3 regions of the Enterobacter cloacae complex sp. IR5418 genome follow, and region 2 is predicted to be linked to each of the others. Evidence: predicted binding sites of a transcription regulator. Region 2 holds the regulator's gene; each other region holds the start of a gene.
What was found. Region 2 encodes sigma-54, which starts transcription at its own class of promoters, with help from an activator protein. Its sites were predicted from a motif close to GTTGGCACANNTTTCGCTNT; they were not measured.
Positions count from the first base shown of each region.

Region 1: the regulator sigma-54 is predicted to act here: its motif matches at 2,259-2,278, upstream of glnK (P-II family nitrogen regulator).
Region 3: the regulator sigma-54 is predicted to act here: its motif matches at 2,691-2,710, upstream of hypA (hydrogenase maturation nickel metallochaperone HypA).

Region 1 covers NZ_JBMKHS010000002.1:105,821-110,913, forward strand. Annotated here, with positions in the region: gene ACOTX7_RS02175 (SmdA family multidrug ABC transporter permease/ATP-binding protein) at 1-345, shown strand, start outside; gene ACOTX7_RS02180 (SmdB family multidrug efflux ABC transporter permease/ATP-binding protein) at 338-2,119, shown strand; gene glnK (P-II family nitrogen regulator) at 2,331-2,669, shown strand; gene amtB (ammonium transporter AmtB) at 2,705-3,991, shown strand; gene tesB (acyl-CoA thioesterase II) at 4,089-4,949, opposite strand.
Region 2 covers NZ_JBMKHS010000007.1:104,350-109,442, reverse strand. Annotated here, with positions in the region: gene rapZ (RNase adapter RapZ) at 1-772, opposite strand, end outside; gene ptsN (PTS IIA-like nitrogen regulatory protein PtsN) at 818-1,309, opposite strand; gene hpf (ribosome hibernation promoting factor) at 1,392-1,679, opposite strand; gene rpoN (RNA polymerase factor sigma-54) at 1,702-3,135, opposite strand; gene lptB (LPS export ABC transporter ATP-binding protein) at 3,183-3,908, opposite strand; gene lptA (lipopolysaccharide ABC transporter substrate-binding protein LptA) at 3,915-4,469, opposite strand; gene lptC (LPS export ABC transporter periplasmic protein LptC) at 4,438-5,013, opposite strand; gene kdsC (3-deoxy-manno-octulosonate-8-phosphatase KdsC) at 5,010-5,093, opposite strand, start outside.
Region 3 covers NZ_JBMKHS010000005.1:63,743-68,835, forward strand. Annotated here, with positions in the region: gene hycC (formate hydrogenlyase subunit 3) at 1-1,385, opposite strand, end outside; gene ACOTX7_RS06030 (4Fe-4S dicluster domain-containing protein) at 1,382-1,990, opposite strand; gene hycA (formate hydrogenlyase regulator HycA) at 2,063-2,527, opposite strand; gene hypA (hydrogenase maturation nickel metallochaperone HypA) at 2,739-3,089, shown strand; gene hypB (hydrogenase nickel incorporation protein HypB) at 3,093-3,956, shown strand; gene ACOTX7_RS06050 (HypC/HybG/HupF family hydrogenase formation chaperone) at 3,947-4,219, shown strand; gene hypD (hydrogenase formation protein HypD) at 4,223-5,093, shown strand, end outside.

The sequences.
Region 1 (5,093 bases), on a different contig from region 2:
GTTATGCTCTCCGGCGGACAAAAACAGCGTATCTCTATTGCCCGCGCGCTGCTGCTGAACGCTGAGATCCTGATTCTGGATGATGCGCTTTCGGCGGTTGACGGGCGTACTGAACATCAAATTCTGCATAACCTTCGCCAGTGGGGGGAGGGGCGCACGGTCATCATCAGCGCACACCGTCTGTCGGCGCTGACAGAAGCCAGTGAAATTCTTGTGCTTCAGCATGGGCATATTGCTCAGCGTGGTCAGCATGATCAGCTTACCGGGCAGACCGGATGGTATCGGGATATGTACCGCTATCAACAGCTTGAAGCCGCGCTGGATGAGGAGGTCGCCGATGCGTAAGTTTGGACAGATGTGGCCGACGCTAAAACGCCTGCTCGCCTATGGCTCACCGTGGCGTAAACCGCTTTCCATCGCTGTACTGTTGCTGTGGATCGCCGCGATTGCGGAGGTCACCGGTCCGCTGCTTATTAGTTATTTCATCGATAACATGGTGGCGAAAAGCTATCTGCCGCTGGGGCTGGTGGCGGGGCTGGGCGTGGCGTATGTCGGGCTACAGCTGACGGCGGCGGGGCTGCACTACGCGCAATCGCTGCTGTTTAACCGGGCCGCCGTGGGCGTGGTTCAGCAGCTACGCACGGATGTGATGGATGCCGCGCTGCGCCAGCCGCTGAGCGAGTTTGATACTCAGCCGGTCGGGCAGGTCATTTCGCGCGTCACCAATGACACCGAGGTGATCCGCGACCTCTATGTAACCGTTGTCGCAACGGTTCTGCGTAGTGCCGCGTTGATTGGCGCGATGCTGGTCGCGATGTTCAGCCTGGACTGGCGAATGGCGCTGGTGGCGATCACCATTTTCCCGGCGGTGCTGATTGTGATGGTGATTTACCAGCGCTACAGCACGCCGATTGTTCGTCGTGTGCGCGCTTACCTCGCAGATATCAATGATGGCTTTAACGAAGTGATCAACGGCATGAGCGTTATCCAGCAGTTTCGCCAGCAGGCGCGTTTTGGCGAGCGAATGGGGGAGGCCAGCCGCTCGCACTATATGGCGCGGATGCAGACGTTACGTCTGGACGGCTTCCTGTTACGTCCGCTGCTGAGCCTCTTCTCTGCGCTGGTGCTCTGCGGGCTGTTGATGCTGTTTGGCCTGACGACGCGCGGAACCATTGAGGTGGGGGTGCTGTACGCGTTTATCAGCTACCTTGGCCGCCTTAACGAACCGCTGATCGAACTCACCACGCAGCAATCGATGCTGCAACAGGCGGTGGTCGCGGGCGAGCGCGTGTTCGAGCTGATGGACAGGCCGCGTCAGACCTATGGCAATGACGAACGCCCGCTGGAAAGTGGAACCATAGCGTTTGATCATGTCTCGTTTGCCTACCGCGACGACCAGCTGGTCTTGCAGGATATCAACCTTGAAGTGCCGTCGCGCGGTTTTGTCGCCCTGGTTGGGCATACCGGCAGTGGCAAAAGCACGCTCGCCAGTTTGCTGATGGGCTACTATCCGTTGACGCAGGGGGAGATCCGTCTGGACGGACGGCCTCTCGCCTCGCTTAGCCACAACGCGTTGCGTAAGGGCGTCGCGATGGTGCAGCAGGATCCGGTCGTGCTGGCCGATACCTTCTACGCCAACGTCACGCTGGGTCGGCCCTTTACGCAGGAGCAGGTCTGGGACGTGCTGGAAACGGTGCAGCTGGCGGATCTGGCGCGCGGGTTAACTGAGGGGATCAATACCCGGCTGGGGGAGCAGGGCAACAACCTCTCTGTCGGGCAAAAGCAACTTCTTGCGCTGGCGCGCGTGCTGATTGAGACGCCGCAGGTACTGATCCTGGATGAAGCGACCGCAAGCATTGACTCCGGCACCGAGCAGGCGATCCAGCAGGCGCTGGCTGCCGTGCGGGATCGCACCACGCTGGTGGTGATCGCCCACCGCCTCTCAACGATCGTCGATGCCGATACCATTCTGGTGCTGCACCGTGGCCAGGCCGTTGAACGGGGCACGCACAGAGCGCTGCTTGAGGCGAAAGGACGTTACTGGCAGATGTATCAGTTGCAGCTGGCAGGCGATGAGCTGGCCGCCAGCGTGCGCGAGGAAGAGTCACTCAGCGCCTGATGCACCATAACAAGGCAATGCGCTAACAGTCATAACCGTTGGTGCAAAACTGAAACGCACCCTGCACTGCCATGGTGCGTTTTTTTTCACCCCTTCTCGATATCTGCGCGCTGCGCCGCTTTCCTGCTCACATTTCAGTTCTGGCACACCCTTTGCAATATCCCTTTCGTGTTAGCTGCGGCCATTACCGAATTCTGACTGGAGGGGATATATGAAGCTGGTTACGGTGGTAATCAAACCATTCAAACTCGAAGACGTGCGTGAAGCGCTGTCTTCCATGGGTATTCAGGGACTGACTGTCACCGAAGTGAAAGGCTTTGGGCGTCAGAAGGGTCATGCCGAGCTTTATCGCGGGGCGGAATACAGCGTTAACTTCCTGCCAAAAGTGAAGATTGATGTGGCGATTGCCGACGATCAGCTTGATGAGGTGATTGATGTCGTCAGCAAAGCGGCCTACACCGGAAAAATTGGCGACGGCAAAATTTTCGTTGCCGAACTACAGCGCGTCATTCGCATCCGTACCGGCGAATCTGACGAAGCGGCGTTGTAAGTAACTCCTGGCACACAGTGATAGGGATCGAGAAAATGAAGATAGCAACAATGAAAACAGCTCTGGGGTCGCTGGCACTGCTGCCGGGCCTGGCAATGGCTGCACCGGCTGTGGCAGACAAAGCCGATAACGCCTTTATGATGATTTGCACCGCGCTGGTGCTGTTCATGACAATCCCTGGGATCGCGCTATTTTACGGCGGTCTGATCCGCGGCAAAAACGTACTCTCCATGCTGACGCAGGTTGCCGTCACGTTCGCGCTGGTGTGCGTGCTGTGGGTGGTTTACGGTTACTCGCTGGCCTTCGGAGAGGGCAACGCCTTCTTCGGCAACGTTAACTGGGCGATGCTGAAAAATATCGAGCTGACCGCGGTGATGGGCAGCTTCTATCAGTATATTCATGTCGCGTTCCAGGGCTCATTCGCCTGCATCACCGTGGGGCTGATTGTGGGCGCGCTGGCTGAGCGTATCCGCTTCTCTGCGGTACTGATTTTCGTGGTGGTCTGGCTGACGCTCTCCTATATCCCGATTGCACATATGGTCTGGGGCGGTGGTCTGTTAGCTTCTCATGGCGCGCTGGACTTTGCGGGCGGCACCGTTGTACACATCAACGCCGCGGTAGCCGGTCTGGTAGGCGCATACCTGATTGGCAAGCGCGTGGGCTTCGGGAAGGAAGCCTTCAAGCCGCACAATCTGCCGATGGTCTTTACCGGCACCGCCATCCTCTACTTTGGCTGGTTCGGCTTCAATGCGGGTTCAGCCAGCGCTGCTAACGAAATCGCCGCGCTGGCCTTCGTGAATACCGTGGTGGCAACCGCTGGCGCTATCCTTTCGTGGGTATTTGGCGAGTGGGCCGTCCGCGGCAAGCCATCGCTGCTGGGTGCCTGTTCTGGAGCGATTGCAGGTCTGGTGGGTATTACCCCAGCGTGCGGTTACGTGGGCGTAGGCGGTGCACTGCTGATCGGTATCGTCGCGGGTCTGGCGGGGCTGTGGGGCGTTACCGCACTGAAACGTGTTCTGCGCGTTGACGATCCGTGTGATGTGTTTGGCGTACACGGTGTATGCGGCATTATCGGCTGTATCATGACCGGGATCTTTGCTGCCCAATCTCTGGGCGGCGTAGGTTACGCAGAAGGCGTGACCATGATGCATCAGGTGCTGGTACAGCTGGAAAGCATCGCGATCACCGTTGTCTGGTCCGGTGTTGTGGCCTTTATCGGTTACAAACTGGCTGATATGACCGTTGGACTGCGCGTGCCTGAAGAGCAGGAGCGCGAAGGCCTGGACGTCAACAGCCACGGCGAGAATGCGTATAACGCCTAATAAACAGCAAAACGGTAACCTTTGGTTGCCGTTTTTTAATGTTTATTCCCTCTCCTTGTGGGAGAGGGCCAGGGGGAGGGCATCAGGCCGCACAACATCATCCGCGATTACGCATCACGCCTTCCTGCACGGTAGACGCCACCAGCACGCCATCCTGCGTATAAAACTCTCCGCGCACAAATCCTCGCGCACTTGAGGCAGACGTACTCTCCACGCTGTAAAGCAGCCACTCATTCATGTTGAACGGGCGGTGGAACCACATGGAATGATCAATCGTTGCCACCTGCATCCCTTTTTCCAGGAAGCCCACGCCGTGCGGCTGTAGTGCCACTGGCAGGAAGTTGAAATCTGAGGCGTAACCCAGCAGATACTGATGTACGCGGAAATCTTCCGGTACGGTCCCGTTGGCCCGGATCCACACCTGGCGTTTCGGCTCGGCGGCGTGGCCTTTCATCGGGTTGTGGAACTCGACAGGGCGGATCTCCAGCGGTTTATCGCAGAGAAATTTCTCTTTAACCTGCGGCGGAAGAAGATGCGCCAGCGCGCGGGCAATCTCGGTTTCCGATTTCAGATCGTCCGGTGACGGGGCAGGCGGCATCATTTTTTGATGCTCATAGCCCGGCTCTGGCGCCTGGAACGAGGCGGTCATGTAGAAGATGGGTTTGCCATGCTGGATGGCCGCCACGCGACGGGCGCTGAAGCTTTGGCCGTCACGCAGAACTTCCACGTCGTACACAATCGGTTTAGCGCTGTCACCGGGGCGTAAAAAGTAGCTGTGAAACGAGTGCACCAGACGGTCTGCCGGGACGGTCTCCTTTGCGGCATACAGCGCTTGCCCCACGACCTGGCCGCCAAAAACCTGGCGTAAACCTAAATCTTCGCTCTGTCCGCGAAAAAGCCCTTCTTCTATTTTTTCCAGGTTCAGCAATGTCAGCAGATTGTTCAGTGCCTGACTCATAGTGGTCCTCAATAAACGCCGTGGCGAAAGATACGCTGATTATAACGCAGAAATGAAAGTGGTCCGATGGGTAGAATAATCTTAATATCCGGACGAAATTAGGCATAAATCCGTGATTTGTGCCACACTTGTATTCGTTGTGTG
Region 2 (5,093 bases):
CAATGTACACCGAACGATGTTTACCGCCGGTACAGCCAATCGCTACCGTCAGGTAGCTGCGATTGTTTGTTTCCAGCATAGGTAACCATAGCTCAAGGTAGCTTCGCGTCTGGTAGATAAAATTGTGTACTTCTGTGTGTCGATCGAGGAACGCCGCCACGGGCTTATCCAGACCGGTCATAGGACGCAGTTTCGGATCCCAGTGTGGGTTCGGCAGGAAACGCACATCAAAAACGTAATCCGCATCGATAGGTATGCCGTGCTTAAAGCCGAAGGATTCAAACACCATTGTCAGTTCGCGCTCGCGCTTGCCGAGTAAGCGAGTACGCAGCATTTCCGCCAGCTCGTGGACGGACATTTCTGAGGTGTCGACAATCAGGTCGGCCCGGGAACGCAGCGGCTCAAGCAGATCGCTCTCTTTATCGATGGCGCTTTCCAGCGAAAGATTTTTACTGGAGAGCGGATGCAAACGACGTGTATCGCTGTAACGACGGATCAACGTGTTGCGGTCAGCATCCAGGAACAAGAGCTGAGGCGAGAAGCATTCCGGCAGGCTGTTCATTGCCTGCTCGAAGATTTCCGGCGATTCCGGCATGTTACGCACGTCAATACTGACCGCGGCAGAGATTTGCCTGTCCGCAAGCGTCCGCGCCAGATCGGGTAACAGCACTACCGGTAGGTTATCTACGCAGTAAAATCCCATGTCTTCCAGCGCGCGCAGGGCCACGGACTTCCCGGACCCCGAACGACCGCTGACGATCATCAGCACCATGTTCCGTTTCTCCTCAGGGCAGCAGTTCTGAAAGCCATCTCCCGATTATGCCTCATCCTGGTGGCCTTCTGCTTCAGTGATAATTTGATAAAGCTCTTCATCACTTTGGGCTGAGCGCAGTCGACGACAAATGGTTTTATCCGCCAGACGTTTGGCAACCAGCGACAGCGTGTGCAGGTGGGTTTTGGTCTGATCGGCAGGAACCAGCAGCGCGAAGAGCAGATCCACAGGCTGGTTATCGATGGCGTCAAAAGCGATAGGCGTTTCCAGTTGCACAAACACCCCCACGGCACGCAACGTATCTTCTTCCAGCTTGCCATGCGGGATCGCAATGCCATTGCCGATGCCGGTACTGCCCATTTTTTCACGGGTCAGAATGGCTTCAAACACGATCTGCGGCGGCAGACCCAGCTGCTTTGCGGCCAGCTCACTGATAATTTCCAGCGCACGTTTTTTGCTCTGGCAGTGAACGCCACTGCGGGTACAATCCTGGTTAAGGACATTGCTCAGTTGAAGAGCGGAATCGTTGTTTATCATAATTTCACCTAAGCGCTAACTGTACAAATGGCCTGTTGTGTTTCACAACAGGCCGTCCTGCACCCGTTAACTGCCCGGACAATTAGTGTTGTTTCAGTTTATCTTTATGTTTATTGAGCTGTCTCGCAAGCTTATCAATCAAGCCGTCGATAGCCGCGTACATGTCTTGCCCTTCCGCACTGGCATGGAGTTCCCCTCCGTTGACGTGCAGGGTCGCATCCGAGATATGCGTCACTTTCTCCACTTTCAACACAACATAGACCTGGTTGATCCTCTCGAAATACTGCTCGAGTTTCGCAAACTTAGTGTTTACAAAATCGCGTAAAGCCTCAGTAATCTCGACGTTATGTCCGGTGATATTGAGCTGCATAGTGTCTTCCTTATCGGTTGTGTCAAACCAGTTGTTTACGCTGGTTAGACGGCGGAATGGATAAAGACTCTCGATACTTCGCGACAGTACGACGTGCCACCATAATACCCTGATCGGACAGCATGGTGGTTAACTTACTGTCACTGAGTGGCTTCGCGGGGTTCTCCGCGGCGATCAACTTCTTCACCAGTGCGCGAATGGCCGTTGACGAGGCTTCGCCGCCGCCTTCGGTATTCACGTGGCTGGAGAAGAAATACTTAAGCTCAAAAATACCGCGCGGGCTGTGCAGATACTTCTGCGTAGTCACGCGGGAAATGGTTGATTCATGCATCTCGACGGCCTGGGCGATGTCCGCCAGCACCATCGGTTTCATAAACTCTTCGCCCTGCTCAAAGAACGCCTGCTGCTGTTCGACAATACAGCGGCTGACGCGCAGCAGCGTGTCATTACGGCTCTCCAGACTCTTGATCAACCAGCGTGCTTCCTGAAGGTTGCTGCGAATGTATTGATTGTCGGCATCGTTACGTGCGCTGGTGCACATGGAGGCGTATTGCTGGTTGATTTGCAGGCGAGGGATGCTGTCGGCGTTCAGTTCAACGACCCAGCGGTCATTGTGTTTTCTCACCAGCACGTCCGGGATAACGTACTCGGGTTCGCTGGTCTGGATCGACTGCCCCGGACGCGGATCGAGGGACTGGATCAGATTCACCGCTTCCTTCAGCACCTCTTCTTTCAGGCGCGTCACGCGCATCAGGGTGCGGAAGTCGTGGTTCGCTAGCAGATCCAGATGATCGCTGATGATGAGCCGGGCTTCGTCAATCCACGGTGTCTCTTTGGCAAACTGCGAAAGCTGGATCAGCAGGCAGTCGCGCAGATCTTTCGCGGCGACGCCAATCGGGTCGAAACGCTGAACGCGTTTCAGGACGGCTTCGATCTCTTCCATCTCAATGTCGTCATCGCCGATGCTTTCCAGTATTTCGTCCAGCGTCACGGTCAAATAGCCCGTGTCGTCAACGGCATCGACAATGGAGGTGGCAATCGCGCGATCGGTATCGGAGAAAGGGGTCAGCTCGACCTGCCACATCAGGTAGTCCTGAAGCGACTGGGTCGTTTCGCCCTGATAAACCGGCAACTCGTCGTCCTGGTAGTCTGCACGGGTCCCGGAGGGCGTACCCGCGGTGTAGATTTCATCCCAGCTGGCATCCAGCGGCAGTTCGTCTGGCATCTCTTTCTGTTCGAGCGCATCTACGGAGTCGAGCGTTTCTGTGTCCTGCGTCTGCTGGGTGTCTACCTCGTCATGAAGATCGGTTTGCTCCAGCAGCGGGTTACTGTCCAGCGCTTGCTGGAGCTCCTGCTGGAGTTCTAACGTGGACAACTGCAACAGACGGATTGCCTGCTGTAGCTGCGGCGTCATGGCCAGTTGCTGGCTGAGCCGTAATTGCAAACCTTGCTTCATGTTCAGCGCGTTTTTCTCCGGTTCGGCGTGATTTAACCTCTACCCTATCAGAGTCTGAAGTCTTCCCCAAGGTACACGCGCTTAACATGCTCATCTTCGAGGATTTGCTGCGGCGTACCGTGGGCAATCAGATGGCCCTGGCTCACAATGTAGGCGCGCTCACACACGGCCAGCGTTTCACGAACGTTGTGGTCCGTAATCAGTACGCCAAGCCCGCTGTCGCGCAGATGCTCAATGATACGTTTGATATCGATAACGGAGATGGGGTCAACGCCCGCAAACGGTTCATCCAGCAGGATGAATTTCGGGTTTGCTGCCAGCGCGCGCGCAATCTCAACGCGGCGGCGTTCACCGCCAGACAGTGCCTGACCGAGGCTGTCGCGTAGGTGTTCGATATGAAACTCTTCCATCAGCTCGTTCGCACGGTCAGTGCGCTGCTCGCTGGTCAGATCGTCACGGATCTGGAGCACGGCCATCAGGTTATCGAACACGCTTAAACGGCGGAAGATAGAGGCTTCCTGCGGCAGATAGCCGATGCCACGACGCGCGCGAGCATGCAGCGGCAGCAGGCTGATGTCTTCATCATCGATAATAATGTTGCCAGCGTCACGCGGGACAATGCCCACCACCATGTAGAAGGTCGTGGTTTTACCCGCACCGTTAGGGCCAAGCAACCCCACGATTTCGCCGGAGTTGACGGTCAGACTGACATCTTCGACGACGCGGCGGCCCTTGTACGCTTTCGCGAGGTTTTTTGCAGTTAATGTTGCCATAACGAATTAGTTACTCTTTTTCTGTGCCGGAGCCTGACCGTTGTTCTTGTCCTGCAACTGCGAAGGCACAAGCACGGTAGTGACGCGTTTGCCTTTTTCGCTGGAGGCCTGCATTTTCTGCTCTTTCACCAGATAGGTGATCTTGTCGCCTTTGATATTGCTGTCCAGCTGTTCCAGGTAGGCATTACCGGTCAGGATGACCAGATCTTTCGCCAGTTCATAGTGCATATGCGAGGCATGGCCTTTCACCGGCTTGCCGTTGTCCTGCATCTGGTAGAAGGTGGCCGGGTTGCCATAACCATCGATAATCTCTTTGCCCTGCTCGCCGCCCGGACGGGTAACGACCACTTTGTCGGCGTTGATTTTGATGGTGCCCTGGGTCATGACGACGTTGCCGGTAAAGGTGACGACGTTACCCTGCATATCCAGAGACTGGGTATCGGATTCAATATGAATCGGCTGTTCGGTATCGCCAGTCACAGCAAGCGCGGGAAGACTGGCCGCCAGCAGCGCGCTGGCGATAACCACTTTAAGGCTGAGTTTGTTTGTTTTGAATTTCATAGGAGGTTCTAACCTTTTCAATCAGCTCGGCGTTTTTGCTGCGTAAGTTCCCGCGCATTCTTAAACCGCTGGAATTAAATGTTGTGCCATACAGGGTGACTAAATCCTGCGACGTGACATCCTGGGTGACCAGGTTGATCTGGGCGTTATCCGTCGTAATTTTGCGCAGTTGAGCGTCAGCGGTCAGGGCGTTGACTTCAACGTGCCCATACAGGTAAAGCATACGGTCATTTGTCAGTTTTGCCCGGTCAGACTTGATCGACCACGTCGGCACTTTGTCCGTATCAAAGGTGGTCATGACCGGTTGGGTAAACCACGACGTACCGTCATCTGAAAAATATTCGACATGCTGCGCAACCAGGCGATAGTTCAGCGCGCCTTCCGGGCTATAGACCACGGTATCGCTGTGATCGCTTTTATAGGTCGGGTCGCTCGTGTTAACCACTTCCGCTTGTGAATCATCGCGATCGGCGAGGTTTACGCCAATCAGTACCAGGGCGACAAGCGCAAGCAGAATGATAACCCAACGTCTGGTTTTACTCATATTGATTGCCCTTTCGCCTCATCAAGCTTGCCCTGCGCCAGCAGAAGCAGATCGCAGACTTCACGGACGGCGCCACGGCC
Region 3 (5,093 bases), on a different contig from region 2:
GCCAGCGCGACCACGCTGGCACACATCAGTACCGGGGCACAGCAGGCGTTTTCCGCTTCGCGGGTGCGCGGTGCGCCGAGGAAGGTGACGCCATAGACTTTCGCCATGCACATCACCGCCAGCGCGCCGGTGATTGCCAGGCCCACCGCCAGCAGCGGGCCGAGTAAACGTCCGATAAACGCCTCACTCTGGCCGAGCGCAAAGAAAGACTGGTAAATCACCCACTCTCCGGCAAAGCCGTTCAGCGGCGGCAGCGCGGCCATCGCCATCAGCCCGACCAGCATCGCCAGCGAAATGACGGGCATTTTTTTGCCGATGCCGCCGAGCTTTTCGATATCCCGATGACCGGTGCGGAACCAGACGCTGCCCGCCCCGAGGAACAGGGTGCTTTTAAACAGGCTGTGGTTGATGAGGTGATACAGACCGCCGATAAACCCGGCAGCAATCAGCGCCGGTTGATTGAGCGCCAGCCCGGTGACGCCCGCGCCCATACCGAGCAGGATGATCCCGATGTTTTCCAGGGTGTGGTAGGCCAGCAGGCGCTGAATATTGTGCTCCATCAGGGCGTACAGACCGCCGACAAATGCGGTGATCATCCCCGCAATCAGCAGCGCCACGCCCCACCACAGCGGTGGCTGGCCGCCCGTCAGGGTTATCGTCAGAATGCCGAACAGACCGACCTTCATCACCACCGTAGAAAACAGCGCAGCGGCGGGTGCAGAGGCATTCGCATGCGCCTGCGGCACCCAGCCGTGCAGCGGGATAATTCCGGCCAGCAGGCCAAAACCGACTACGCCCAACAGCCAGACGTCATTGCCCAGCATTTGTCCGTTCAGCGCGGCAAAATCCAGCGTGCCGAAACGCTGCCACACCAGCCAGCAGGCCAGCGCCAGCAGCAGCGTGCCGAGGCGTCCAAGCGCAAACCACAGCTTGCCGGAAGCGCTGCATCCGGTCAGGAACACGCCGCACAGGGCCATGATTTCAGCCATCACCACCAGCGCGCCAAGGTTACTGGCGATAACCGTACAGACTGCGGCGGCCATCAGCAGATTGACCAGCAGGCCGTTGGCTCTGGTGTGCGGATGGCGGTGCCAGTCGATATTAAACAGGCTGATAAACAGCCCGCAGAGGCCAAAGGTGACCAGCCAGATGGCGTTCAGCGGCGTAAGCTCAACGGCGTGGTGAATCAGCGGGATAATGGTGTCGACGGACTGGCCGTCGATCAGGACAACGCCGCCCGCTGCCAGCGTCATCAGGCTGCCGACCGCCCCGCCGATACCGGCGATCCAGCCGCTCAGCGTTTTATTAAAGGAGACCATCGGCGCCAGGACAGCGGCGGCGGCAAACCAGGCCACGCCGCTGGTCATCATAGCAATCGCGTTCATTTCGCCCCCTCGTTAAGCGCCCGCAGCAGCGAAAGATCGCCGACGTCGGTATTAATGGTCAGCTCGCGCTTGCGTTTGCTGGTGCGGGCAATGTCGCGGATGTTGACCAGGACCAGCGCCCGGGTCGGACAGGTCCGCACGCAGGCCGGACCCTGTTCATCGAAGCTGCACAGGTCGCACTTCACCGCGATAGCGCGGATGCCGGGCACCCAGTCCAGCAGCGTGCTCACGCGTGCCGGAGCGGGCGGCGCAGGCGGCGCTTTCGGGGTATTGGCATTCGCCGGAATATGCAGCGGACGGCTACCGGAAAACTCAATGGCACCGAACGGACAGGCGATGCCGCACAGCTTGCAGCTCACGCACAGGCTTTCATTCAGCTGTACCGCGCCGTCAACGCGGGTGATGGCATTGACAGGACAGACGCCCGCGCACGGGGCATCTTCACAGTGGTGGCAGAGCTGCGGAGCAGACTCTTTCTCATTACGCATGACGCGCAGGCGCGGCATGGACTGTAGCCCGTGCAGACGATGCGTTTCCGAGCACGCCGCCTCACAGGTTCGACAGCCAATACAGACCGTCGAGTCAGCAATTACAAAACGGTTCACCGGGTCATCCTCTGGTGATGGTCATTTTTGACGAAAAAAACTGTCTTATCGACACTTCTCGACACTCGCTTTTCAGGCCACGTTCGCGGAGGATTTTCCGTCGATCAGCTGTTTCAGGTTGACTGGCCGATCGTGCTCAACGGCGGCGTAGAGGCCGTGGTAAACCGGCGCGATTTTCTCCAAATAGTGCTCCAGCACCTGCTGGCGATCGCGGTTGCTGACGTGACCGTCCACCATGCCGTCCGCCATCAGCTGCGCCCGGGCGATACAGTGTCTGTCGCCCTCTTTCGTCTCGACGTAGTACTCAATCGTGTGGCTGTTGAAGGTCTCCGCCAGGGTGACGTAAATCGTAAAGTGACCAAACAGAACAAAACGCATATCCCCCTGTGCCGCACAGCTCATGGCGTGGTGCAGATGGGCCTTCGACAGCGTGATCCCCTGGATCAGTGAGTTGCAGTACAGGTGCCATTGCTCCTGAAGCTGCTGATGACGTTGCGCGATGTAATCCGCTTTTTCGCTAATTTCCCAAATAGTCATAAAAGGTATCCGGTTAATGGAGTTAGCGGCTGTTAAGCAGATTTCGTGCCAGTTTTTAATACGTTGATTTCAATGACTTTTATCGAGATTCGCACTGTCACCACCGCGGTGTCGACGTGTCATTTCGACAGCATTGACATCGTCACGCCGTAACACAAATCAATCTGGCACCGTTATTGCATTTACTGGCGCAAATCATTGAGGAGGCGTCATGCACGAAATCACCCTCTGCCAGCGGGCACTGGAACTTATCGAACAGCAGGCGGTGCAAAACCACGCGAAGCGCGTGACCGGCGTCTGGCTGAAGGTCGGAGCGTTTTCCTGTGTTGAAACCAGCGCCCTGCATTTCTGTTTTGAGCTGGTGTGCCGCGGCACGCTGGCGGAAGGCTGCGCGCTGCATATCGAGGAGCAGCAGGCGGAGTGCTGGTGCGGGCAGTGTCAGGAGTACGTCACGCTGCTGTCATCGAAGGTGCAGCGCTGTCCACAGTGCCAGAGCGCAGGGCTGCGCATCGTGGCAGATGACGGTATGCAGATCCAACGCCTCGAAATCGAGAAGGAGTAAAGTATGTGTAGTACCTGCGGTTGCGCCGAAGGCAACCTGTATATAGAAGGGGATGAACACCGTCCCCACTCCGCGTTTCGTTCCGCGCCCTTTTCCCCTGCCCCGCGTCCCGCGGCGGCCCTGACCGGCATCACCTTTGCGCCGCAGCGTTCCGACGCGGGCGACCTGCATTACGGTCACGGCGAAGCGGGTACCCACGCGCCGGGCATCAGCCAGCGCCAGATGCTGGAGGTGGAGATCAACGTGCTGGACAAAAATAACCAGCTCGCCGCCCGCAACCGCGCCCGCTTTGCCGCGCGCAAACAGCTGGTGCTGAACCTGGTTTCCAGCCCCGGCTCCGGCAAAACCACCCTGCTGACCGAAACGCTCAAACGGCTGAATAAACGCGTCTCCTGCGCCGTTATCGAAGGGGACCAGCAAACCGTTAACGACGCGGCGCGCATCCGCGAAACCGGTACGCCCGCGATTCAGGTCAATACCGGAAAAGGCTGCCACCTGGACGCGCAGATGATCGCCGACGCCGCTCCGCGTCTGCCGCTGGCGGATAACGGTATCCTGTTTATTGAAAACGTCGGCAACCTGGTGTGCCCGGCAAGCTTCGACCTCGGCGAACGGCATAAAGTGGCGGTGCTCTCCGTCACCGAAGGGGAAGACAAGCCGCTGAAGTACCCGCATATGTTTGCCGCCGCCTCCCTCATGCTGCTGAACAAGGTCGACCTGCTGCCGTACCTGAATTTCGACGTGGATAAGTGCCTGGCTTACGCCCGGGAAGTGAACCCGGACATTGAGATCCTGCTGGTGTCCGCCACGCGCGGCGACGGGATGGACGGCTGGCTGAACTGGCTGGAGAGCGAACGATGTGCATAGGCGTCCCCGGACAAATTCATTCCCTCGACGGTAATCAGGCCAAAGTGGAGGTCTGTGGCATCCTGCGAGATGTCGATCTGACGCTGGTGGGCAGCCAGGATGAGACCGGCGCATCACGCCTCGGCCAGTGGGTGCTGGTCCACGTGGGGTTTGCCATGAGCGTAATTAATGAGGAGGAAGCCCGCGACACGCTGGACGCGCTACAGAATATGTTTGACGTCGAGCCGGACGTGGGTGCGCTCCTGTACGGCGAGGAGCGATAACCCATGCGTTACGTTGATGAATTTCGCGCACCTGAGCAGGTGTTACAGCTTATCGATTGCCTGAAAACCCGCGCGTCGCTGCTGGACTACACGCCAGAAAAACCGCTGCGGATCATGGAGGTGTGCGGCGGACACACCCACGCCATCTTTAAATTTGGCCTCGACCAGCTGCTGCCGGAGAACATCGAGTTTATCCACGGCCCCGGCTGCCCGGTGTGCGTGCTGCCGATGGGGCGTATCGACAGCTGTCTCGACATCGCCAGCCGCCCCGGTGTGATTTTTTGCACCTTTGGCGACGCCATGCGCGTGCCGGGGAAAAATGGCTCGCTGCTCCAGGCGAAGGCGCGCGGCGCGGACGTGCGGATCGTCTACTCGCCGATGGATGCCCTGACGCTGGCGATGGATAACCCTGAGCGCAAGGTCGTCTTTTTCGGGCTGGGTTTTGAGACCACCATGCCCGCCACCGCCATCACGCTCCAGCAGGCGAAAGCCCGCAACGTCACTAACTTTTACTTTTTCTGCCAGCACATCACCCTTATTCCCACGCTGCGCAGCCTGCTTGAAGCGCCGGATAACGGTATCGATGCGTTTCTGGCGCCAGGCCACGTCAGCATGGTGATTGGCACAGAAGCCTACGGTTTTATCGCTGAACAGTACAATCGTCCGTTAGTGGTGGCTGGTTTCGAGCCACTTGATCTACTGCAAGGCGTGGTCATGCTGGTTGAGCAGAAAATAGCGGCCCTGAGTACGGTGGAAAATCAGTATCGCCGCGTGGTGCCCGATGCAGGAAACAGACGGGCACAGCAGGCAATCGCCGACGTGTTTAGCGTCGAAGGCGACAGCGAGTGGCGCGGACTGGGGCTGATTACCGGAT